4 regions of the Streptomyces sp. BPTC-684 genome follow, and region 4 is predicted to be linked to each of the others. Evidence: riboswitches for the same ligand, from Rfam matches in the RefSeq annotation. Region 4 holds a riboswitch; each other region holds the start of a gene.

Region 1 (5,800 bases), 1.1 Mb from region 4:
GGCCCAGCAGGCCGGCGGCGAGAAGGCGTTCGCGGACATGCTCCTCCAGCAGCGCGGCGTCGCCCCCGACCAGATCGACGACGCGGTGCGCGAGCAGGTCCAGCTGACCGCGCTGGCCGCCGCGACCGGCGCCGACCTGTCCACCCCGCAGGGCCAGGCCGCCGTCACCAAGACGCTCACCGAGGCGTCGAAGAAGCTCAAGATCGACGTCAATCCGCGGTACGGGACGTGGGACGACAAGGCGATCCAGCTCGCCGACACCAAGACGCCGTGGATCGCCCAGGTCACCAAGAACGGACCCCAGGAGGAGGCCCCGGTCACCGGGTGACCGGTCGGGTAGGTTCGAGAGGTGACTCTCGAAGAACCCGGCCGCGTCGTCCTGCTCACCGCCAGCCACCGGGTGGCGCCCGGACTGCTGTCCTGGCCCGCGTGGCAGACGCTGCGCGCCGCCGACCGGGTGCTCTGCGCCGACCCCGGGCACCCGCAGCTGCCGTATCTGCGCGAGGCGGGCGTCGAGGTCGAGCTCGCGGAGCCCGAGGCGCGGGAGCTGGTCGAGGCGTGCGCCGGGGGCCGTACGGTGGTCGTCCTCCCCTCCGGCGAGGGCGACCGGCGGCTCACCGACGGCCTCGCCCGGCTCGCGGGCTCGGGCAGGGTCGCCATGCCCGACCTGGAGCTGCTGCCGGGCTCGTACGACCTGCCGGGAGCCCGGCTGCTCGACCTCGTCCAGGTCATGGACCGGATCCGGCGCGCGTGCCCGTGGTCGTCCCAGCAGACCCACAAGGGCCTGGCGAAGTACGCCCTTGAGGAGGCGTACGAGCTGGTCGAGGCGGTGGAGGAGGGCGACCGCGACGAACTGCGCGAGGAGCTCGGCGACGTGCTCCTCCAGGTGGTCTTCCACGCCCGGATCGCCGAAGAGGACCCGGAAGAGCCGTTCTCGGTGGACGACGTCGCCGGGACGATCGTCGAGAAGCTGATCCACCGCCACCCGCACGTCTTCGGCGACGAGCGCGCCGAGACGCCGGAGGAGGTCAAGGAGCACTGGCTGCGGCAGAAGGCGGCCGAGAAGCAGCGCGACTCGGTGACCGAGGGCATCCCGCTCGGCCAGCCCGCCCTGGCCCTGGCGGCCAAGCTCGCCTCCCGCGCCCGTATCGCCTCCCTGGACGTCCCCCTGCCGTCCGGCGAGGGCATCGGCTACCGCCTGCTCGCCCTCGCGGCCGCGGCGGAGGCCGACGGCACGGACCCGGAGGCGGCGCTGCGCGCGGCGGCCCGCGCGTACCGGGACGCGATCCGCACGGCGGAAGGGGCCTGACGGCGGTGAGCCCCTCGACCCCGCCCGGCCAGGACCCCGCGCCCGGGAACCCGTCCACCCCCGAGATGTTCACCTGGGAGTTCGCCACCGACCCGTACCCCGTCTACGGGTGGCTGCGGGAGCATTCGCCCGTGCACTGGACCAAGTTGCCCAGCGGGGTCGAGGCTTGGCTCGTGACGCGGTACGCGGACGCCAAGCAGGCGCTCGCCGACCAGCGGCTCTCCAAGAACCCCGCGCACCACGACGAGCCCGCGCACGCCAAGGGCAAGACCGGCATTCCGGGCGAGCGCAAGGCCGATCTGATGACGCATCTGCTCAACATCGACCCGCCGGACCACACCCGGCTGCGGCGGCTGGTGTCGAAGGCGTTCACTCCCCGTACGGTCGCCGAATTCGCGCCCCGGGTACAGGAGTTGACCGACGAGCTCATCGACCGGTTCGCGGCGGAGGGGACGGCCGACCTCATCCACGAGTTCGCCTTCCCGCTGCCCATCTACGCCATCTGCGACCTGCTCGGCGTGCCGCGCGAGGACCAGGACGACTTCCGCGACTGGGCCGGGATGATGATCCGGCACGGCGGCGGCCCGCGCGGCGGCGTGGCCCGCTCGGTCAAGAAGATGCGCGGGTACCTGCTCGAACTCATCCACCGGAAGAGGGAGAACCCCGGCGACGACCTCATCTCGGGCCTCATCCGCGCCAGCGACCACGGCGAGCACCTCACCGAGAACGAGGCCGCCGCGATGGCCTTCATCCTCCTGTTCGCCGGTTTCGAGACGACCGTGAACCTCATCGGCAACGGCGTGTACGCGCTGCTGCGCAACCCGGACCAGCGCGAGCGGCTCCAGGCCTCGCTCGCGGCCGGGGAGTTGGACCTGCTGGACACCGGCGTCGAGGAACTGCTGCGCTACGACGGGCCCGTGGAGCTCGCGACCTGGCGGTTCGCCACCCGGCCGCTGACGATCGGGGGTCAGGACATCGCCGCCGGCGACCCGGTGCTCGTCGTCCTCGCCTCCGCCGACCGCGACCCCGAGCGGTTCCGCGACCCCGACGCGCTCGACCTCGGCCGCCGTGACAACCAGCACCTCGGCTACGGCCACGGCATCCATTACTGCCTGGGCGCACCGCTCGCCCGCCTGGAGGCGAAGACCGCGCTGGCCACCCTGTTGCGCCGCCTTCCTGACCTGCGGCTCGGGGCGGATCCTGCCGATTTGCGCTGGCGCGGCGGGCTCATCATGCGCGGACTGCGCACGCTTCCGGTCGAGTTCACACCCCACCAGAACTGACGATCCGTCATAACTGTGACTTTGGCGTTATCGCGGGTGCATCGACTTGTGACAAGCGTTCGAGTACGGCTACGTTCACCCCTCGACTCGGGAACCGGGCTCAACGTCCGGCTCGTCAGTCACAGACGTAGTCACACGGAAGGCCACAGCATGCGCTCCGGGAACGGACGGCACCGCCGACCCCGCCAGGCTCCCGCACTCGTCGTCGCGGCGGGGGTGACCGGCTCGGCCCTCGCCCTTCCGCTCTTCGCGGCGAGCGGTGCGAACGCCGCCTCCGCGACCACGTGGGACCGCGTCGCGGAGTGCGAGAGCGGCGGCGCGTGGAGCGCCGACTTCGGCAACGGCCTGTACGGCGGGCTCCAGCTCTCGCAGGAGACCTGGCAGGCCTACGGCGGTACGGCGTACGCCGAGCGGCCCGACCTGGCCAGCCGCGCGCAGCAGATAGCCGTCGGCGAGAAGGTGCTCGCGGCGAAGGGCCCCAAGGCCTTCACAAGCTGCTCGGCGGTCTCCGGGCTCACCTCGGGCGCCGGTGCGCCGTCCGTCGACCCGGGCGCCACGCCCTCGCCGTACGTCCCCTCGGAGGAGGGGGCGGCGACCCCGGACGCCGCGACTCCGTCCGCGCCCGCCAAGACGGCTCCGGCGCCCGCGAAGCCGTCCGGCTCGGCCTCCACCGCTCCCAAGCCGTCCACGACGCCGTCCGCGCCGTCCACGGGCGCGAGCGGCAAGCCCGGGTCCACGACGCCCTCCAGCCCGGCCACCGGCTCCCCGGACGCCGCCTCCGGCGGCAAGCACCGCGGCACGCCCGACCCGGCCGAGAGCGGCACCCCCGCGACCACCGAGCCGGGCAATACGGACAACTCCCATGAATCGGGGCGGCACGCCTCGCGAGGTGACGCCGACTCACGTGAGGCGGGTGACGCGCTCACCGAGGGCGGCGACTACACCGTCCGCCCCGGCGACAACCTGTGGGACATCTCGCGCTCGCACAAGGTCGAGGGCGGCTGGTCCGCGCTCTACAAGGCGAACGAGAAGACGATCGGCACCGATCCGAACCTCATCCTGCCCGGCCAGAGCCTTGATCTGGACCCGACAAAGAACCCGACAAAGACGGACAACCCGGCCCCGGCCAAGGGGTAGTTCAGGGGCCTATGTCCACTTCTGCGTAAGTGAGACATGGGTCTCTTTCCGTCAACTGGCGCGTCCCGTCGGTCCGGTACGGGCGATAAGCCCCCGACCTGCGGAAACGGGTGTTGTGGAAGGGGCGTCGGGGGCGATTTCTCCCCGATGTGCCCCTTTGAACATCAGGGGTTGGTGTGTTTACGGTCGGAGCGCTCGTCACCACGGGCCCCTTCGACCGGGAACGCCGAATCCTGCCGCCGGTCGCGGGGAACAGTCGACGCTCGATGCGCCGTAGGCAGGAGCGGGGGACCCAAGGTAAGCGCCGGGCCCGGCCGTTGAGGGACGTACGCCAATGCGGCGAGACGTACGAGACGGCTTGCGGGACCGGCTTGGGGTGAAGACGCGCCTTTCGGGGCGCGGCCGGGCCACTCACTCGCCCGAACCCGACAGCTCACCTCGCAGGCGTCGGTGAGGAGAACTCCATGCTGCTTTCCGGCAAGGGCAAGCACCGTCGCCCGTCCAAGGCCGTCCGCGTCGCCACGCTCGCCGGTGTCACCGGTGCGGCCGTCGCCGCCCCGCTGATGGCCGCGGGCTCCGCCTCCGCCGCCTCGGTCTCCACCTGGGACGCGGTCGCCCAGTGCGAGTCCGGCGGCAACTGGTCCATCAACACCGGCAACGGCTACTACGGCGGCCTGCAGTTCTCGCAGTCCTCCTGGGCCGCGGCGGGCGGCACGCAGTACGCCTCCCGTGCCGACCTGGCCACCAAGGGCCAGCAGATCGCCACCGCCGAGAAGCTGCTCGCGATGCAGGGGCCGGGTGCCTGGTCCTGCGCCGGTGCGGGCAACCTGACGGCCGGTGGCGCGTCCCCGAACGTGGACACGTCCGGCTCCTCCACGACCCCGAAGAAGGCCGCGCCCAAGGCCGCCCCCAAGGCCGCCCCGGCCCCGAAGCGCGAGTCCGCGCCGGCCTCGCGCGGCGAGTCCCGCCCGGCCCCGGTCAAGACCGGCACCGGCGAGTACAAGGTGAAGGCCGGCGACACGCTCGGCTCCATCGCGGCGGCGCACGGCGTGAAGGGCGGCTGGCAGAAGCTGTTCGAGCTGAACAAGGACGTGGTGAAGGACGCGAACCTGATCTACGTGGACCAGCAGCTCCACCTGAGCTAGGCGCGACCTTTTTCGGCCCGGTTTTCGTCTGCGGACCGTGGCTGGCTGAGCGCGCAGTTCCCCGCGCCCCTTATGCATCAGGGGCGCGGGGAACTGCGCGACCAGCCCCCACCGGGCCGCAGGTGATCCACTCAGCTGAAAGCTGAACCCGTCCCGTCCCGCCCCCGGCACGGGGGATTGTTTTGTTCGGGAACATTTTGCCCCCCGTTTCGTCCCACGAGCCGGTCGGTCGGCTGGCCGATGCCCCGGAGGCGGTTAGGCTCAGGGGTGCCGGACCACGCGGCCCGGCGTATTCGCGTCACATCCCAGAAGGAGATGCTCGTGCCGTCCATCGACGTCGTCGTAGCCCGGGAAATCCTGGACTCCCGAGGCAACCCCACGGTCGAGGTCGAGGTCGGCCTCGACGACGGCAGCACCGGCCGTGCCGCCGTCCCCTCGGGTGCCTCCACCGGTGCCTTCGAGGCCATTGAGCTCCGCGACGGCGACCCCAGCCGTTACCAGGGCAAGGGCGTCGAGAAGGCCGTCCTCGCCGTGATCGAGCAGATCGGCCCGGAGCTCGTCGGCTACGACGCCACCGAGCAGCGCCTGATCGACCAGGCGATGTTCGACCTGGACGCCACGGACAACAAGGGCTCGCTCGGCGCCAACGCCATCCTCGGCGTCTCGCTCGCCGTCGCCCACGCCGCCTCCGAGGCCAGCGACCTGCCGCTGTTCCGCTACCTGGGCGGCCCGAACGCGCACCTGCTGCCCGTTCCGATGATGAACATCCTCAACGGTGGGTCGCACGCCGACTCCAACGTCGACATCCAGGAGTTCATGATCGCCCCGATCGGCGCGGAGTCCTTCTCCGAGGCGCTGCGCTGGGGTGCCGAGGTCTACCACACCCTCAAGGCCGTCCTGAAGCGCAAGGGCCTGTCCACCGGCCT
Region 2 (5,800 bases), 1.9 Mb from region 4:
TCATCGGCGAGCAGCTGCGCGAGGTCGTCCACGAGGACGTCCCCGCGCGCGCCCTGATGGCCGCCTACCGGCTGCCGCACGACGGCACGCGCGAGTGCGACGCCGCCGACCTGGCGCTCACCGTCCTCGGCGGCGGCGAGTCCTCCCGCCTGCACAACCGCCTGGTGCGCCACGACCAGAGCGCCGTGGCGGCCGGGTTCGGCCTGCTGCGGCTGGCCGGCGCGCCCTCGCTCGGCTGGCTGGACGTGAAGACGTCCGGCGGCGTCGAGGTCCCCGACATCGAGTCGGCCGTCGACGACGAGCTGGCCCGGTTCGCCGAAGAGGGCCCCACGGCCGAGGAGATGGAGCGCGCCCAGGCCCAGCTGGAGCGCGAGTGGCTGGACCGGCTCGGCACGGTCGCGGGCCGCGCCGACGAACTGTGCCGGTACGCGGTGCTGTTCGGCGACCCCCAGCTCGCCCTGACCGCCGTCGACCGGGTGCTCGACATCACCGCCGAGGAGGTGCGGGACGTGGCCCGGGCCACCCTGCGCCCGGACAACAGGGCGGTGCTGGTGTACGAGCCGACGACCGCCGAAGCAGATGACGCGGCCGACGCCGACGCCAAGGGAGCAGAGCAGTGAGCGAGACCGGCGTGACCATGCAGTTCCACCCCCAGCCGGCCGCCGGCACCGCGCGTCCCTGGGCGTTCCCCGCCCCCGGCCGCGCCACCCTGCCCAACGGGCTCACCGTGCTGCGCTGCGACCGCCCCGGCCAGCAGGTCGTGGCCGTCGAGATCTTCCTCGCCGCCCCGCTGGACGCCGAGCCGGCGGGCCTGGACGGCGTCGCCACGATCATGGCGCGCGCGTTCTCCGAGGGCACCGACAAGCGCTCCGCCGAGGAGTTCGCCGCCGACCTGGAGCGCTGCGGCGCCACCCTGGACGCGCACGCGGACCACCCCGGCGTGCGGGTCTCCCTCGAAGTGCCGGTCTCCCGGCTGCCCAAGGCGCTCGGCCTGCTCGCGGAGGCGCTGCGCGCCCCCGCGTTCGCCGACGCGGAGGTCGACCGGCTGGTCCGCAACCGCCTGGACGAGATCCCGCACGAGCTGGCCAACCCGGCCCGCCGCGCCGCCCAGCAGCTCTCCAGGGAGCTCTTCCCGGCCACCGCGCGCATGTCGCGCCCGCGCCAGGGCACCGAGGAGACCGTCACGCGGATCGACGCGTCGGCGGTGCGGGCCTTCTACGAGGCGTACGTACGCCCGGCGGCGGCCACCGCGGTGGTCGTGGGCGACCTGGGCGCCACCGACCTGGACGCGGTCCTGGCGGACACCCTGGGCGCCTGGACCGGCACCCCGGCCGTGGAGCGCCCGATGCCCCCGGTCACCGCCGACGACACCGGCCGCGTGGTCATCGTCGACCGGCCCGGCGCCGTCCAGACGCAGCTGCTGATCGGCCGGATCGGCCCGGACCGCCACGACCGGGTCTGGCCCGCCCAGGTCCTCGGGACGTACTGCCTGGGCGGCACGCTCACCTCCCGCCTGGACCGCGTCCTGCGCGAGGAGAAGGGCTACACGTACGGAGTGCGGGCGTACGGACAGGTGCTGCGCTCCGGCGCGGAGGGCACCGGCGCTGCCATGCTCGCCATCAGCGGCTCGGTCGACACGCCCAACACCGGCCCGGCCCTCGACGACCTGTGGACGGTGCTGCGCAAGCTCGCCGCCGAGGGTCTCGACGACGCCGAGCGGGAGACCGCCGTGCAGAACCTGGTGGGCGTGGCCCCGCTCAAGTACGAGACGGCGGCCGCCGTCGCCGGGACGCTGGCCGACCAGGTCGAGCAGCACCTCCCGGACGACTTCCAGGCGCAGTTGTACGCGCGGCTGGCCGACACGGGCACCGTGGAGGCCACCGCGGCGGTCGTCAGCGCCTTCCCGGTGGACCGTCTGGTGACCGTCCTGGTCGGTGACGCGGCGCAGATCGAGGAGCCGGTCAAGGCGCTCGGCATCGGTGAAGTCACCGTCGTCGCGGGCTGATTGAGCCACCCGCCGGGGCTGTCCCGCAGGCGGGCGGACGAGGTGGGTGAGGACCCCGGTGGCCGAGTGGCCGTCGGGGTCCTCCCTTATGTCCGGTTTATTGGGGAGGTTGCCTGTCTGTCATGTGGCGTGCGCTACAAAAAGACGTGTCTGTTTGGTGATTGAAAGATCGGCCGTCTAGCGTCGGTCGGGCTGTCCGTCACCACCCGTCGCAGCCGCGGCACCGGACAGCGATCGCCGAGTCCCCAACTGGCGCGAGCCAGGGGAGCCGGGGACCCACTCAGTCCCTGGGGTGAATCGGACGCCTCCGCCCGCGGAGGGGCCCGTAGGAGACCTTCCAGCTCCGAACCCGTCAGCTAACCCGGTAGGCGAGATGGAAGGAAAGGACACCGCCTCTCCATGGCGTTCACCCGTGCCACCGGGAAACACCGTCGTCCGAGCGCCGTGTCGCGCAAGAGCGCGAACATAGCGGGCATCGCCACCCTCGCCACCGCCGGCGTCGTGGGCACCCTCGCCTCCCCGGCCCTGGCCGCCGAGAACGCGGCGCCCGCCGCGGCCTCCGTCGAGGACACCGGCATCACCCAGGCCATCGTGATCGGCGACTCCCTCGCCGACCGCATCGACGCCCAGGCCGCCGCCCAGAAGCACGCCGCCGACAAGGCCCGCGCCGCCGCCGAGGCGAAGCGCAAGGCCGAGGCGAGGGCCAAGGAGGAGCGCGAGGCCAAGGAGCGCGCCGCCCGCGAGGCCGAGCGCAAGCGCCTCAACTCCTTCGTCGCCCCGATCGACGGCGGTTACGTCTCCACCGGCTACAAGACCGGCGGCTCGATCTGGTCCTCCGGCAGCCACACCGGCATCGACTTCCATGCGGGCGAGGGCACCTCGGTGCACGCCGTCGGCCTGGGCACCGTCGTCGAGGCGGGCTGGGGCGGCGCGTACGGCAACAACATCGTGATCCGGATGAACGACGGCACGTACACGCAGTACGGCCACCTGTCGTCCATCGGCGTCTTCGTCGGCCAGCGCGTCGAGCCGGGCCAGCAGATCGGCCTCTCCGGCAACACCGGCAACACCACCGGCCCGCACCTCCACTTCGAGGCCCGCACGGCGCCGACGTACGGCTCGGACATCGACCCGATCGCGTATCTGCGCTCGCACGGCGTCAACGTCTGACGGCCGTCCCCGCACGTTCCACCGGAGCCCCCGGCGCACCCGCGCCGGGGGCTCCGGCGTCCGGGCCGGATGCGGAGAGCCGTCCGTGGCCAAAAGATATGCATTGCATACGGCATGTCACCGGGAATTAACAGCCGCTGGAATAGAGTCGCCGAACAGGCGTCGATCGACCGCGTTTCGCGGGGATTAAGGCGGAGGTTCGGTCATGCGCATTCCGGCGCAATCGGTATGCACGGCAATCCGCGACGACATCGTCGCGGGGCTCTTCGCGCGCGGCAGCCGGCTCACCGAGGAAGTGCTCGCCCGGCGGTACGGGGTCTCGCGCGTCCCGGTCCGCGAGGCGCTGCGCACGCTGGAGTCCGAGGGGTTCGTCACCACGCGCCGGCACGCCGGGGCCTGTGTCGCCGAGCCGACCGAGCAGGAGGCCGCCGACCTGCTCGAACTGCGCGCGATGCTGGAGCCGCTGGCCGCCTCGCGGGCCGCCGCCCGGCGCACCGAGGCCCATCTCAAGGTGCTGCGCGGCCTGGTCAGGCTGGGTCAGGACCGCATCCGGCGGGCCCAGGGCGAGGATCTGCGCTCGCTGGGCGTCTGGTTCCACGAGACGCTCGCCCAGGCCTCCGGCAGCCCCGGCCTCATCGCGCTGCTCACCCAGCTGCGGCACAAGATCGCCTGGATGTACGTGGTGGAGCAGCCCGCGCTGCCCGCCGAGTGCTGGGCGGAGCACGGGGCGCTCGTGGACGCGGTGGCACGCGGCGACGCGGAGCGGGCCAGGTCGCTGGCGGCCCACCACGCCGAGCGTGCGTTTTCCGCCTATCGCCTGCGGCGCCCGGTGGACGTGAGGACTTCGCAACATGCCGTAAACGCCGCGAGCGCCCGCGCTTAACGGGGTCGCCGTATACAAAGGGAGTGCTGGGGCGGGGTTCTTTTGCGCTGCCCGGAATCGCCGCGGGAATTGGCGGCGCGAGCACGAGGCTCGCGCAGTCGTGTATCCCACCCGAATAGAAAGGAGCCGCGGACCCTGAATTCAGGATCCGCGGCTCCTTTCGCGAAGTGCGGTGACGCGCCGGTCCGGGCCGTTCGGCCGACCGGATGCGGTCAGACGGTCTCGGGGAGCTCCTCGAGGCCCTCCGCGACGAGCTTCGCCAGGCGCTCCAGGGCCGCCTCGGCGCCCTCCGCCTCGGAAGCCAGCACGATCTCCTCGCCGCCCTGCGCACCCAGGCCGAGCACCGCGAGCATGGAGGCGGCGTTGACCGGGTTGCCGTCGGCCTTGGCGATCGTCACGGGGACGCCGGAGGCCGTGGCGGCGCGGACGAAGATGGAAGCGGGGCGGGCGTGCAGGCCCTCGGCCCAGCCGACATTGACGCGGCGCTCAGCCATGGTGATGCCCTTCGAAATCTCTGACGGTTGTCTAGACCAGTCTCTCATGTCCTGCGGAGTGCTCGTGCCGACGTCGGTCCCGGATCCGGCGGCCCTTCGGCCCTGGCCGCCGTCTCCACCCTGCCCCCTACCTTGACCTGACCGCAGCGGCCCCGCGACCCGTAGGCTGCCGGTATGCAGGCTCCCCAGGAGAAGACGCAGGACCCCGCGTACCCGGCCCACTGGGAGGCCGACGTCGTGCTGCGCGACGGGGGGACCGCGCGGATCAGGCCCATCACGACCGACGACGCGGAGCGGCTCGTCTCGTTCTACGAGCAGGTGTCGGACGAGTCCAAGTACTACCGCTTCTTCGCGCCCTACCCCCGGCTGTCGGCGAAGGACGTGCACCGCTTCACCCATCACGACTACGTGGACCGCGTCGGGCTCGCGGCGACGGTGGGCGGCGAGTTCATCGCGACCGTCCGCTACGACCGGATCAACGCGCAGGGCAGGCCGGCCTCGGCGCCGGCCGACGAGGCCGAGGTGGCGTTCCTGGTCCAGGACGCGCACCAGGGGCGCGGGGTCGCCTCCGCGCTGCTCGAACACATCGCGGAGGTCGCGCGCGAGCGGGGGATCCGGCGGTTCGCGGCGGAGGTGCTGCCCGCCAACAACAAGATGATCAAGGTGTTCACTGACGCGGGCTACCAGCAGAAGCGTTCCTTCGAGGACGGCTCGGTCCATCTCACGCTCGATCTGGAGCCGACCGCCGAGTCGCTGGCCGTGCAGCGCGCCCGCGAGCAGCGCGCGGAGGCGCGCTCGGTGCAGCGGCTGCTCGCCCCCGGCTCGGTGGCCGTGATCGGCACCGGGCGCGCGCCCGGCGGCGTGGGCCGCACGGTGCTGCGCAACCTGCTCGGGGCGGGGTTCACCGGACGGGTGTACGCGGTCAACAGGGCCTTCCCGGAGGGCGGTTCCGAGGTCGACGGCGTACGTGGAGTCCGCTCGCTCGGCGACATCACCGAACAGGTCGACCTCGCGGTGGTCGCGGTCCCGGCCGAGCGGGTGCCGGAGGCGGTCGCGGAGTGCGGCGAGCACGGGGTGCAGGGCCTTGTGGTCCTGTCCGCCGGGTACGCCGAGAGCGGCGCGGCCGGACGCGAGCGCCAGCGCGAACTGCTGCGGCAGGTGCGGTCGTACGGCATGCGGCTGATCGGCCCCAATGCCTTCGGCGTCATCAACACCGCACCCGGCACGCGCCTGAACGCCTCGCTCGCC
Region 3 (5,800 bases), 2.6 Mb from region 4:
GCGACCGCCAAGGACTACTCCACCAACGACTCGGCCCTGATCACCGAGCGCATCCTCGACCAGGCCGACCGCGACGGCATCATCCTGCTGCACGACATCTACGACGGGACCGTGCCCGCCGTGCCCGGGATCATCGACGCCCTGAAGGCGCGCGGCTTCACCTTCGTGACCGTGCCCCAGCTGCTCTCCCCCGCCGCCCCGAAGCCCGGCCAGCTCTACCGCCCCTGACGCTCCCGCGCCGCACGTGGACGTCCTCCGCGATTTCGCCCTCAGCATGCAACGGTTCTCATAACCCGTTCCGGCAGGCAGAGTTGCGGCCATGAAGCTGCTGATACTGGGTGGTACGGAATTCGTCGGCCGCGCCGTGGCCGAGGCCGCGGTGGCGCGCGGGCACGAGGTGACGGTCTTCCACCGGGGCCGCCACGAGCCGCCCGCGGGCGTGCGGGCGCTGATCGGCGACCGGACCGCCGAGGGCGGTCTGGCGGCGCTCGCCGACGGGCGGTGGGACGTGGTCGTGGACACCTGGTCGGGGGCGCCCTCGGCGGTGCGCGACGCCGCGCGGCTGCTCGCGCAGGGACGCGTCGCCCGGTACGTGTACGTGTCGAGCCGGTCCGTGTACGAGCACCCGGTCCCGGCCGGGGCCGACGAGGGCGCGACGCCGGTCGACGGCTCCCCCGACGACGGGGACGAGGTGGCCTACGCGCAGGCCAAGCGCGGCGGCGAGCTGGCCGCCGTCCAGGAGTTCGGCCCGGACCGCTCGCTCCTGGTGCGCGCGGGGCTGATCCTCGGCCCGTGGGAGAACATCGGGCGGCTGCCGTGGTGGCTGGGGCGCATGGCGCGCGGCGGCGAGGTGCTCGCGCCGGGGCCGCGCGATCTGCCGGTCCAGTTCATCGACGCCCGGGACCTGGCGGAGTGGATCGTCAGCGCGGCCGACTTCGGGCTCTGCGGCCCGTACAACCTGGTCTCCCCGCCGGACCACACCACCATGGGCGAGCTCCTTGAGGCGTGCGCCCGGGTCACCGGCGGCGGCGCCGAGCTGCGCTGGACGGACCCGGAGCCGATCCTGGCCGCCGGGGTCGAGCCGTGGAACCACCTGCCCGTGTGGATCCCGCCGGGCGAGCTGCACGGCACGATGCACGGCTCGAACGTGTGGAAGGCCGTGCTCTCGGGGCTGCGCTGCCGTCCCGTCGAGGAGACGGTCGCCGACACCTGGGCCTGGCTCCAGTCGATCGGCGGCGAGCCGCCGCAGCGGCCGGACCGCCCCCGGGTCGGCCTCGACCCGGAGACGGAACGCAAGCTGCTGCACGGCTAGGCCGTACGTGCGGCGAGCCACCCGTGCGACGGTCCGTCAGGAGATGGAGCAGAACCTGATGGACCGTCAGAGCGGCAGCAGGTCAGGCCTCTTCGGCTCCACGTGGTCGCCCGAGCTCTCGCCGCGCAGCCGTCGTCCGATCCACGGCACCAGGTGCTCGCGCGCCCAGTGGATGTCGTCGCGCCGCACCTCCAGGGTGCCGCGCGGCGGCAGCGGGGGCCACGACTGGTCCGGGTCGGCCGGGATCGGCAGCCCCAGCACCTGGGCGGCGCGCAGCGCGACCCGGGTGTGCCCCTCCGGCGACAGGTGCAGCCGGTCCTCGTCCCACGCCCGCCTGTCCTGCACGGACTTGAGCGACCACAGGTCGAGCACCGGGCACCCGTAGCGGTCCGCGATGGAGCGCACGTGCGCGGTGTACGTGGCGACCTTGCCCCGCAGATGCTTGAAGACCGGCACCCCGCGCGTGTCGAACCCGGTGGTCACCATGACCGTCGGGATCGCGCTCTTCAGGTCGGCCACGGCGCGCTCGAAGCGCTCGGCCACGTCGTCCGGGTCGCTGCCCGGCCGGATGATGTCGTTGCCGCCCGCGCAGAAGCTCACCAGGTCGGGCGCGAGCTCCTTGGCCCGCGGCACCTGCTCCTCGACGATCTGGTCGAGGAGCCTGCCGCGGACAGCGAGATTGGCGTAGCGAAAGGCCCCCTCCGGTCGCTGGTCTGCCAGTAGCACGGCGAACCGGTCCGCCCAGCCGACGAACGCCCCGTCCGGGCCGGGGTCGCCGACGCCTTCCGTGAAGCTGTCGCCGATCGCCGTGTACGACCCGAACGTACCGCTGTTGAATGATCTCGAATCGTCTGCCACGAGACCATATCTTTCCCTTACGGGTGTGACCTACGCGACCGTAAGGAGGGGTTGACGGTGGGTGATATAGACCACCCGGTCAGATCCCCGCAGCGGGAATACACGCCAATTACGGACGTGGCAACGCCCGTCAGAGGCTCGCGCCCTGCCGACGGAGATAGGCGAGCGGGTCGACGTCCGAGCCGTAGTCGGGCGTGGTGCGGATCTCGAAGTGCAGGTGCGGCCCGGTGACGTTGCCGGTGGCGCCGGAGAGCCCCAGCTGCTGGCCCTCGGCCACGGTCTGCCCGGCCGAGACGGAGAGCTGCGAGAGGTGGGCGTACTGGGAGTACATGCCGTCGGCGTGCCGGATGACCACCTGGTTCCCATATGCGCCGCCCCAGCCGGCCGAGACGACCGTGCCCGCGCCGACGGCCTTCACCGTGGTGCCGGTCTCGGCCGCGAAGTCGACGCCCGTGTGGTAGCCGCTGGACCACATGGATCCGGCCATGCGGTACGGGGTGCCAATGCTCACGCTGTCGAGCGGTGCACTGAAGCCGGAGGCGGAGCCCTGGTTCGCGGTGGTGGACGGGGCGGTGTCGGCGGTGGACGCCTCGGGGGCGGAGGCGGCCCGGGACGACTTCGACGTGCGGGTGGCCGACGCCTTCGTACCGGAGTCGTGCGAGCCGCTCGTCTTGGCGGAGCCGTGCGAGGTGGCGCCGCCCGTGGCCTTCGCGCCGAGGACGAGCTTCATGCCCGGGCGGATCAGCGACGGGTCGGAGCCGACGACCTCACGGTTGTCCTTGTAGAGCCGCTGCCAGCCGCCGAGCCGGTGGTCCTCGGCGATCTGCGACAGACAGTCGCCGCTCTTGACCTTGTACGTGGTGGGCGCGGCCTGCGGGGCGGCGGCCGGAGCGGCGGCGAAGGTGCGGGCGGCCTGCTGCGGGGCGGCGGCGGGGGCGGCGGTCTTCACCGCGGCGTGCGCGCCGGTGGCGCCCAGCAGCGGGATGGCGAGCGCGGCGCCGCCCGTACCGGCGGCGACCATGCCCCGGGATATCGGGCTGGACTTGGGACGGCGGTGCTTACCCTTCGCGGGCATGGCGGATTCCTCTCCGGCGCCTGCGAGGTGAGCTGTCGGGTTCGGGCTGGAGCTGCCCGGCCGGGCACCGCGTGCGGTGCTCCGGCTTCACCCCGAGCCGTGCCGGAACTCCGGACGGCGCTTACCTGGGTCCCCCGCTCCTGCCACACGTGGATGGGTGCGGATTCCGAGCGGTGGCAGGATTCGGCGGTCCACCCGGATTGCGGTGACCGTAAGCGAGCCCGGCGGGCCACGACAAGTGCCCATTCGCCTTCGGCATTCCCGGCCGGGAATTCAGCCGGGAATTGCGGTCACCCTGCGTCGACCGGAATTCCCAACACGCCCCGCCGCACGGGGGAATTCATTCGGGGCCGCCACCACGGAACGTCACGGATATGACGCTGCTCACGGGCAACTTCCTTTTCCCGTCGGAGAGATGGACAGGCATCATCAAATCGCCCAATCCGGGCGAAAGCTCCAACCCATTCACCCCTTCACGCCACTTATCGCCCCACTCTGTCCAGTTTCGGTCAGTGCATCCCGATAGGGCTCCTTCCCTCACCAAGAGCGCGAATTCCTTATGCCGGGTGCGCGCCCAGCCGCCGGAAACGGAACACCGCCGCATCAAGATCGCCCCGCAGCCCGGTGTCCAGACCCCGGTGCAGCAATACCGCTCCCCTGTGTACGGCCCCGGTGTCCAGGCACCGATAGGCCGCCGCCGGGTCCAGGCCGCGCAACCGCACGGCCTGGGGCCGCTCCCCGTAGTGCTGGGCCTGGAGGTGGGCGAGGACCACGATGTCGTCGCCGCGCACGTATTGGACGGCGCTGAGCCCGCCGCGCGGCGGCCGCAGCCGGTACTGGGCCCCGAGCTGCACCACCGGCCGGATCGCCTTGTACAGCTCCACCCACCCGCGCGCCTCGGCCAGTTCGGCCTCGCTCCACCGGGTGAGGTCCCCGCCGATGCCGAGCACCCCGGCCATCGCGCTCACGAAGCGGAAGCGCAGGCTGCTGCGGCGGCCGTTGAGCTGGGTGTTGGGGCTGTCGGTGACCCAGGCGGCCATCACCCGGGCCGGGTGCAGCTGGCTGAAGCCGTCCTGGATGGCGAGCCGGTCCAGCGGGTCGGTGTTGTCGGAGGTCCATACCTGGTCCGTACGGGAGAGGATGCCGAGGTCGATCCGGCCGCCGCCGCCCGAGCAGGACTCGAAGTCGACCGAGGGGTGCGCGGCCCGCAGCCGGTCCAACAGGCCGTACAGCGCCTGGACATGCTCGATCCAGAGCTTCTGCGGATACTCCTCGCCGGGCCAGCCCGCGTCGGTGAAGCAGCGGTTGAAGTCCCACTTCACATAGTCGACGGGCGCGCTCGAAAGGAGCCCGTCCAACTGCTCCCAGAGGTACTCCTGGACGTCCGGGCGGGCGAGGTTGAGCACCAGCTGGTTGCGGAACTCGGTGCGCCGGCGTCCGCTCTGGTGCTGCGCCCACTCCGGGTGCGCCCGGTAGAGCGCGCTGTCGGGGTTGACCATCTCCGGCTCGACCCAGATCCCGAACCGCATGCCCAGCGCGTGCACCTCGTCCGCGAGCGGCTTGAGGCCGCCGGGGAAGCGGTCGGCGTTGGGCGTCCAGTCGCCGAGCCCGGCCGCGTCGTGGGTGCGCTCCCCGAACCAGCCGTCGTCGATGACGAACAGTTCGACGCCCATCGCGGCCGCCCGGTGCGCGAGCGCCCGCTGCTGCGGCTCGGAGATGGCGAACCCGGTGGCCTCCCAGGAGTTGAAGAGCACCGGCCGCACCCGCTCGGCGCCCGGGATCACCCGGGCCAGCTGCCAGGCGTGCCACTCCCTGCTGGCCCCGCCGAAGCCGTCCGGGCTCCACAGCCCGGCGAAGACCGGAGTGGTGTACGACGCGCCGGGCGCCAGCGACAGCAACCCGGAGTCGTCGTACCCGGCGCCGCCGCTGATCTGCACCCGGCCGTCCGGCAGGTGCTGTACGGCGATGCGCCAGGACCCGGACCAGCCGAGCGCGCACCCGTACACCTCGCCGCCCTCCTCGGTGGCGGCGCCCTCGGCGTCCAGGGCGACCCAGGGCAGGTGCTGGTGGCCGGTGTGGCCGCGGCGGCTGCCGAGCACCTTGTCGCCGGGCGTGAGCTCGGCCCGTACGAGCCGGGACTCGGCCGCCCAGCGGCCGTGCAGCTGGCCGAGCCGCCAGCCGTCGCGCAGCGGCAGCGTCCACACGGCGGCGTCGGCCCGCAGCAGCTCCAGGTCCGGGTCCCCGGCCGCGCCCTCGTGGGCGACAGTCGCCCAGCGCTCGACGACGTCGGCGTCGTCGCGCATCCGGTAGTGCAGGGTGAGCCCAAGGCGGTGCACGGCGTCGGTGAAGCGCAGCCGCAGCTCGTCGCCGTCGACCGCGGAGCCTGCGAAGGTCCACTCGGTGCCGCGCGTCTGTGGGGTGCGCACGGAGAGCGTGGGGCGCGCGAAACGGGGCCCGCCCTCCACCACGTACTCCTCTTGACCATCCAGTGGTGACTCGAAGGGCCAGTGGGGCGGGAGGGGCTGGGCTGCCAGTGCCTCGGCGTCGGCGAGGGC
Region 4 (5,800 bases):
GGCCCTCGCGGTCGGAGAAGTCCAGCGAGTCCTGGAGCCGCTCCGGGGAGATGTTGGAGGCGGCGACGGCACGTACCTTGCCCTCCCGCACCAGCTGGTCGAGGGCGGTGACGATCTCCTCGACCGGGACGGACTCGTCGTCGAAGTGCGTGTAGTACAGGTCGATGTAGTCCGTGCCGAGCCGGCGCAGCGACGCCTCGGCGGCGGCCTTGATGGTGGGAGCCGCGAGCCCCTTGAACTCCGGGTGCCCGCCGACCTTCGTGGCGACGACGACGTCCGCGCGGTTGCCGCGCGCGGCCAGCCACTTGCCGATGATCTCCTCGGACTCGCCGCCCTTGTTGCCGGGGATCCACGACGAGTACGTGTCGGCGGTGTCCACGAAGTTGCCGCCCGCGGCGGAGTACGCGTCGAGCACCGCGAACGACGCGGCCTCGTCGGCGGTCCAGCCGAAGACGTTGCCGCCGAGGGCGAGCGGGAAGACGGAGAGGTCGGAGGAGCCTAGGGGGCGCAGAGAGGTCATGGGGAGTGAACGGGCGGGCGGGGCACGGCTATTCCGCGCCCCCGCCCGAGGAGCCCCTGCCCGAGGCGCCCCCGCCCCACACGCGCACGTCCTACGGGTTCAGGCCCTTCGACTGCAGCCACGCCATCGGGTCGATGCCCGTGCCGCCCGGGGTGTGCACCTCCAGGTGCAGGTGCGGGCCCGTCACGTTGCCGGTGGCGCCGACGCGGCCGATCGTCTCGCCGGTCGTCACCTTCTGGCCCGCGCTGACCGCGATCGAGGACTGGTGGCAGTACCAGAGCTCCGAGCCGTCCTCCAGCTCGATGACCGTGCGGTAGCCGTACGAACCGGACCAGCCCGCCGACTTGACCGTGCCGCCGTGGATCGCCTTGAGCGGGGTGCCGGTGGGGGCGGCGAAGTCGAGTCCGGTGTGGTGGCCGGAGGACCACATCGAGCCGGCCTCGCCGAACGTCGAGGTGATCGTGTACGAGGCGACCGGGAGCGAGAAGCTCTTGGCGAGCTCGGCGAGCCGCTCCTCCTCCGCCTTCTTGGCGGCGGCCTCCTCGGCGGCCTTCTTCTCGGCCGCCGCCTTCTGCTCGGCGGCGCTCTGCGCGGCCTTCGCCTCGGACGCCGCCTTCACGGCCGCGGCCTTCTCGGCGGTCGCCTTCGCCTCGGCCTCGGCGTCGTTCTGCTGCTGCTCGGCCTGCTGGAGGATGCGGGCGCGCAGGGCCTCGCCGGCGCCGGTGGCGCCCTGCTCCGCGTCGGCCCGGGAGACGCCCGCCATGGTGAGGGGGGCGCTCGCGACGGCCTTGTCGGCCTGGGCGGCCGGGGAGGTGTCGGGCTTCTCGTCGTCGCCCGCGATGTCGGATATCAGCGTGCCCACGCCCGGCAGGGACTTGACGTCGGGCAGGTTGTCCGCGACCGAGTCGGGCAGGGATATGGAGACCGGCGGCTTGCTCTGCGCGCTGGCCATGCCGCCCGCGCCGACGGCCGCGATGACGCCGACGCCGAGGACGGTGGAGCTGCGGGCGAGCCCGCCGCGCTGCTTGACGACCCGGTGCCGGCCGCGGGTGGCGACCGATTCCTCGGTGGGGTTCCACTCCTCCCACACCTCGGTGTCACTGGGCGCGGTCCCGTACAGGGAGACGGGGGAAACCGGCGGGGTGCCGAGGGCAGGCTCGTTGGACGCCACGGAGGCGCACTCCTTTCCTTCCTTCTCGCCTACCGGGTTAGCTGACGGGTTCGGAGCAGGAAGGTCTCCTACGGGCACCTCTTCGAAGGTGCAAAGGTGCCCGATTCACCCCAAGTTGGTGGTTCCCCGGTTCCCTTTCGGGATTCGGCGCGTGCGCACGGTGCCGCCTCTGCGACGGCTGGGACGACCGCGCTGCGTTATCGAACGTTAATAGACAGGGGGACCGGATTCCAAGCGGTTCCCCCTGATCGTCGGGGGCAAGAGTTGACGGTGTGTCAATTGTTATGCACAGGGATGCCGTTCGACTACGTACGGTCACGGCACCACCGGCATCGTCCGCCGCCGCTCCGGCTGCCGCACCCCGGGCCGCCCCACCGCGAGCAGCGCCATGTCGTCGCTGGCGCCCCCGCCCGTATGTCTGCGCACGTCGTCGACCAACGCGTCCAGGACCCGGTCGGGGCCCGGGAAGATCCGGCCGCGCAGCCGCTCGTGCGGGTCGTAGAAGACTCCCGGCGGCTCCACCGAGCGCGCCTCGGAGAGGCCGTCGGTGTAGAAGAGCAGCGTCGCCCCGGCCGGGAAGGGGTACGCCTCCGCCCGGTCCGGCCACACCCCCAGCTCCGCCATCCCCAGCGGCAGCGCAGGGTCGGACGGGGTGAGCGCGTCCAGGGCCCCGTCGGCGTGGAGCAGCAGCGGCTCGGGGTGACCCCGGTTCACCAGTCGTACGGGCCCGGCGCCGCGCGGGATCTCGGCGAGCACGGCCGTGGTGAACCCCTCGACGGCGTCCAGGCCGTCGCGCCGGGTGCCCTCCCGGGTCAGCGCGCGCTCCAGGCGCCCGGCCACGGCCTCCAGGGTCGCCTCCTGCTCGGCCGCCTCCCGGAACGCCCCGATGACCACGGCCACCGCCTCCACCGCCTCAAGCCCCTTGCCGCGCACGTCCCCGACGACCAGGCGCACCCCGTACGGCGTGTCCTGGACGGCGAAGAGGTCCCCGCCGATGAACGCGTCGGCCTGGGCCGCCTCGTACCGCGCGGCCACCTGGAGGCCCCCGATGCGCTCGGCGGGCGTCGGCAGCACGGCGCGCTGGGCGGTCTCCGCGATGACCCGGGCCGAGGCGAGCCGCTCACCGCTGCGCCGCAGCATGCGGTTGATGAAGAGGGCGAGCGCGCCGACGGTGGTGACGGTGAACAGCTCGCTGACCGCCTCGCCGGTGCTGGGGATGTCGTGCAGATACTCCGTGACCAGCACCGCCCCGACCGCCGACGCACCCGCGACGGCGGTGCCGACCGGTCCGAAGAAGGGGGCCGCGATCAGGGGCGCGGCCGCGAAGAGGGCGGCGGCGGTCAGATCGGGCGGCGTCGCCACGTCGAGGACGACCCCGACGACCAGGAGCAGCGCGGGCAGCACGCGCACCAGGGCGAGGCGCCGGGAGCCGTCCCGGCCGCCGCCGTCCGATCGCTGCCGCACCCGTGGCCTCCAGCCCGTCCGCAGGGCAGCGGCGTTCCGCGCCCCACCCAGGGTGCCGGGCCTCTCCGCCAGCGGCGACCTCACCTCGGCCAACCGGGTGCGGCCTCAGTGGCGCTCCGCGCCCGTCGCGATCAGCCGCGCCCGGCACCTGCGGGGCCCGGCCCGGCCCCGTACACAGGTCCCCCGGGCATGGCGTCGGGCCGCCGGGGCGCCGTGGACGGAGGGGACGCCGCCCTTCGTGTACGAGGGGGCGGTCACCCAGGGCGCGGCCGGCGACAGGGGCAGCGACAGCGGCAGGGACAGACACATCAGCAGCGCGCACAGGGCGACGAACAGCGGCACGGCGGGCACCTTCCGCCGCCTCGCCGCTCGCAGCAGCCCCGCCATGTGGTCACGCATAGCATCCGTGAGACTACTTGACGTACATCTCTCGGCCGGTGAGGTGCCGCTGGGCGCTTCACGACCCGCACGCCGGAACTTGACGTCGCGCGAAGGCCGACCGCAGGCTCGTGGCCCATGCACGAACTTCGCTCGACCGCCGCCCTGCCGTCCGACCCGCCGCTCCTGTGGGCCGCCCAGGGCCTGACCGGGCCCTCCCGCGCCTGGGCGAGCGAGGACGGCCGCGCCTTCGCCGTCGCCGCCCCCGATCTGTCCCGCCACGACCGGCTGGCCGTCTCGGGGCCCGTCGGGTCGCTGGCCCCGCTGGTCGCCTCGGTGCTCGCCGAGACCGGCCCGTCCTACCGCCCGCTCGGCGACGAGACGACCGTGCGGGCGCTGGTGGAGGCACTGCCGGAGCTGCGCACGGTGGCCGCGTTCGGCTGGATGGGCCGTACCCGCCCCCTGTCGCCCACCGAGGCGGGCGCGGCGGACGAGGGCAAGGCGTGCTGGCTGGCGGACGACGACGCCGAGGAGATCACCGCGCTGCTCGCCGAGGCCTTCCCCGGCTCGTACGCGCTGCCGGGCGCGCCGGGCGTCGAGCGGTGGGCGGGCACCCGGGACGACGCGGGCCGCCTCACCGCCGTCGCCGCGCTCGCCTGGTCGTCCCCCGAGGTCGGGCTGCTCGCGGGGGTCGCCGTGCACCCGTCGGCGCGGGGCCGGGGCCTGGCCCGTACGGTCGTCGCCAAGGTGCTCGCCGAGGCGCTGGCCGCGCACGGGACGGCGGGCCTGATGGTGGACGGCGCCAATGACGCGGCGATACGCCTGTACGAGGACCTGGGCTTCGCGTACCGGCGCTTCCTGGCGGCGGAACTGGCGGTATAGCCGGGGCGGCCCGGGAATGCCTGAGGCCCGGCACATTCTCATGTGCCGGGCCTCAGGGCTTCAGTAGCGGGGACAGGATTTGAACCTGCGACCTCTGGGTTATGAGCCCAGCGAGCTACCGAGCTGCTCCACCCCGCGTCGGTAAACACAACTGTACGGCATGCGGGGCGGTGCTCCGTACCGCTTTACGAGGAGCCCGTGCGCGGGGCCTCCGCCCCCGCCGACCAGTGGCCCCGCGAGGCGGCCAGCACGAACCCCGGCCCGAAACCGATGATCAGGCCCGACTGCCGGTCGCCGGGGGCCTGCGCGAAGGTGCGGGCCAGCACGTCGAGGACGGCGGAGCCGCCCAGGTTCCCGTTGGCGGCCAGGCTCGCCCAGGCGTGCCGCAGATCGCCGTGGTCGCGGTCGCCGTCCAGGCCGAACCCGGCGGCCGCGTCCTCCAGGATCCGGGGCCCGCCGGGGTGGACGACCGCGAACTCCAGGGCCCGGCCGCTGCCGCCGAGCCATTTGCGCACCGCCGGGAGGCTGTCGCTGAGCGCGGTGGTCGCGGCGGCCGTGGAGTCGAAGTGCAGCCCGGCGGCCGTGAGGCGGCCCCGGTAGCGGTCGATGCTGTCGGGCAGGACGTACTCGAAGGTGTCCTCGATGACGAAGCTGGGCCCGCTCCAGGCCGGGGTGTCCGAGACGACCACCGCGCCCGAGCCGTCCCCGAAGAGCACTTTGTAGATCATCGACTCCCGGCTGGTGTCGGTGTGGTTGTACGTGGCGGTCGACAGGCACTCGGAGACGACGACCAGGACGTGGGAGCCCGGGTGCGCGGCGATGTCCTCGTGCGCCCGGACCAGGCTGTGGGCGCCGCCCGCGCAGCCGACGGTCGACAGGTGGACGCGCCGTACGTCCGGCCGCAGGCCCAGTTCCCGGACGAGGGCGACGTCGAGGGAGGGCACGGTCCAGGAGGTGGTGTGGCTGGTGATGACGCAGTCGATGTCGTCGGGGGCGAGGCCGGCGTGGGCCAGGGCCCGGCGCCCGGAGCGGACCGCGAGCCGCAACGCGTCTTCGTACGCCGCCCTGTTGCGCTCCTCGACGGTGGCATTTCCGGCCACGGTCGGGGCGTCGAGAGGGCGGGTGAAACGGCGGGTACGGACGGTGGTGGCCCGGGCTATCCGCAGGTGTGCCTCCAGCCGCGGGCGATCGGGGTTGGCACGTCGGATGTCCGCGCAGATCTCATCCGTGGCGATGAGGTGGTCCGGCAGCACTATGGCGGGGAGGGCTATGTGAGCGGGCACGAGTGGGCTCCCTCGGGTGGCCAACGAGCGAAACCTCAACCTACTTGAGACGGCTGGAATTCGTTCCTGGGAATTCGAACAGAGCTCAGCCGGAGGGAGTCG

The links. Region 4 has a riboswitch for cyclic di-AMP ahead of QIY60_RS11870 (M23 family metallopeptidase). Riboswitches for the same ligand answer to the same signal wherever they lie in the genome.
Positions count from the first base shown of each region.
Region 1: linked by a shared signal. The riboswitch ahead of QIY60_RS16620 (transglycosylase family protein) and the one ahead of QIY60_RS11870 (M23 family metallopeptidase) in region 4 are both predicted to bind cyclic di-AMP.
Region 2: linked by a shared signal. The riboswitch ahead of QIY60_RS03405 (M23 family metallopeptidase) and the one ahead of QIY60_RS11870 (M23 family metallopeptidase) in region 4 are both predicted to bind cyclic di-AMP.
Region 3: linked by a shared signal. The riboswitch ahead of QIY60_RS00375 (M23 family metallopeptidase) and the one ahead of QIY60_RS11870 (M23 family metallopeptidase) in region 4 are both predicted to bind cyclic di-AMP.

Region 1 covers NZ_CP124863.1:3,738,377-3,744,176, forward strand. Annotated here, with positions in the region: gene QIY60_RS16600 (SurA N-terminal domain-containing protein) at 1-328, shown strand, start outside; gene QIY60_RS16605 (nucleoside triphosphate pyrophosphohydrolase) at 350-1,309, shown strand; gene QIY60_RS16610 (cytochrome P450) at 1,375-2,592, shown strand; gene QIY60_RS16615 (transglycosylase family protein) at 2,743-3,729, shown strand; cyclic di-AMP (ydaO/yuaA leader) riboswitch at 3,989-4,191, shown strand; gene QIY60_RS16620 (transglycosylase family protein) at 4,194-4,874, shown strand; gene eno (phosphopyruvate hydratase) at 5,190-5,800, shown strand, end outside.
Region 2 covers NZ_CP124863.1:775,757-781,556, reverse strand. Annotated here, with positions in the region: gene QIY60_RS03415 (pitrilysin family protein) at 1-620, shown strand, start outside; gene QIY60_RS03410 (pitrilysin family protein) at 617-2,005, shown strand; cyclic di-AMP (ydaO/yuaA leader) riboswitch at 2,231-2,391, shown strand; gene QIY60_RS03405 (M23 family metallopeptidase) at 2,405-3,175, shown strand; gene QIY60_RS03400 (GntR family transcriptional regulator) at 3,381-4,058, shown strand; gene QIY60_RS03395 (HPr family phosphocarrier protein) at 4,271-4,552, opposite strand; gene QIY60_RS03390 (GNAT family N-acetyltransferase) at 4,727-5,800, shown strand, end outside.
Region 3 covers NZ_CP124863.1:76,818-82,617, forward strand. Annotated here, with positions in the region: gene QIY60_RS00360 (polysaccharide deacetylase family protein) at 1-228, shown strand, start outside; gene QIY60_RS00365 (NAD-dependent epimerase/dehydratase family protein) at 320-1,312, shown strand; gene QIY60_RS00370 (SGNH/GDSL hydrolase family protein) at 1,379-2,170, opposite strand; gene QIY60_RS00375 (M23 family metallopeptidase) at 2,301-3,245, opposite strand; cyclic di-AMP (ydaO/yuaA leader) riboswitch at 3,250-3,415, opposite strand; gene QIY60_RS00380 (alpha-galactosidase) at 3,803-5,800, opposite strand, start outside.
Region 4 covers NZ_CP124863.1:2,669,567-2,675,366, forward strand. Annotated here, with positions in the region: gene QIY60_RS11865 (aldo/keto reductase) at 1-520, opposite strand, end outside; gene QIY60_RS11870 (M23 family metallopeptidase) at 612-1,640, opposite strand; cyclic di-AMP (ydaO/yuaA leader) riboswitch at 1,703-1,851, opposite strand; gene QIY60_RS11875 (PP2C family protein-serine/threonine phosphatase) at 2,007-3,155, opposite strand; gene QIY60_RS11880 (hypothetical protein) at 3,261-3,554, opposite strand; gene QIY60_RS11885 (GNAT family N-acetyltransferase) at 3,672-4,415, shown strand; tRNA gene QIY60_RS11890 (tRNA-Met) at 4,480-4,553, opposite strand; gene QIY60_RS11895 (PhlD) at 4,601-5,698, opposite strand.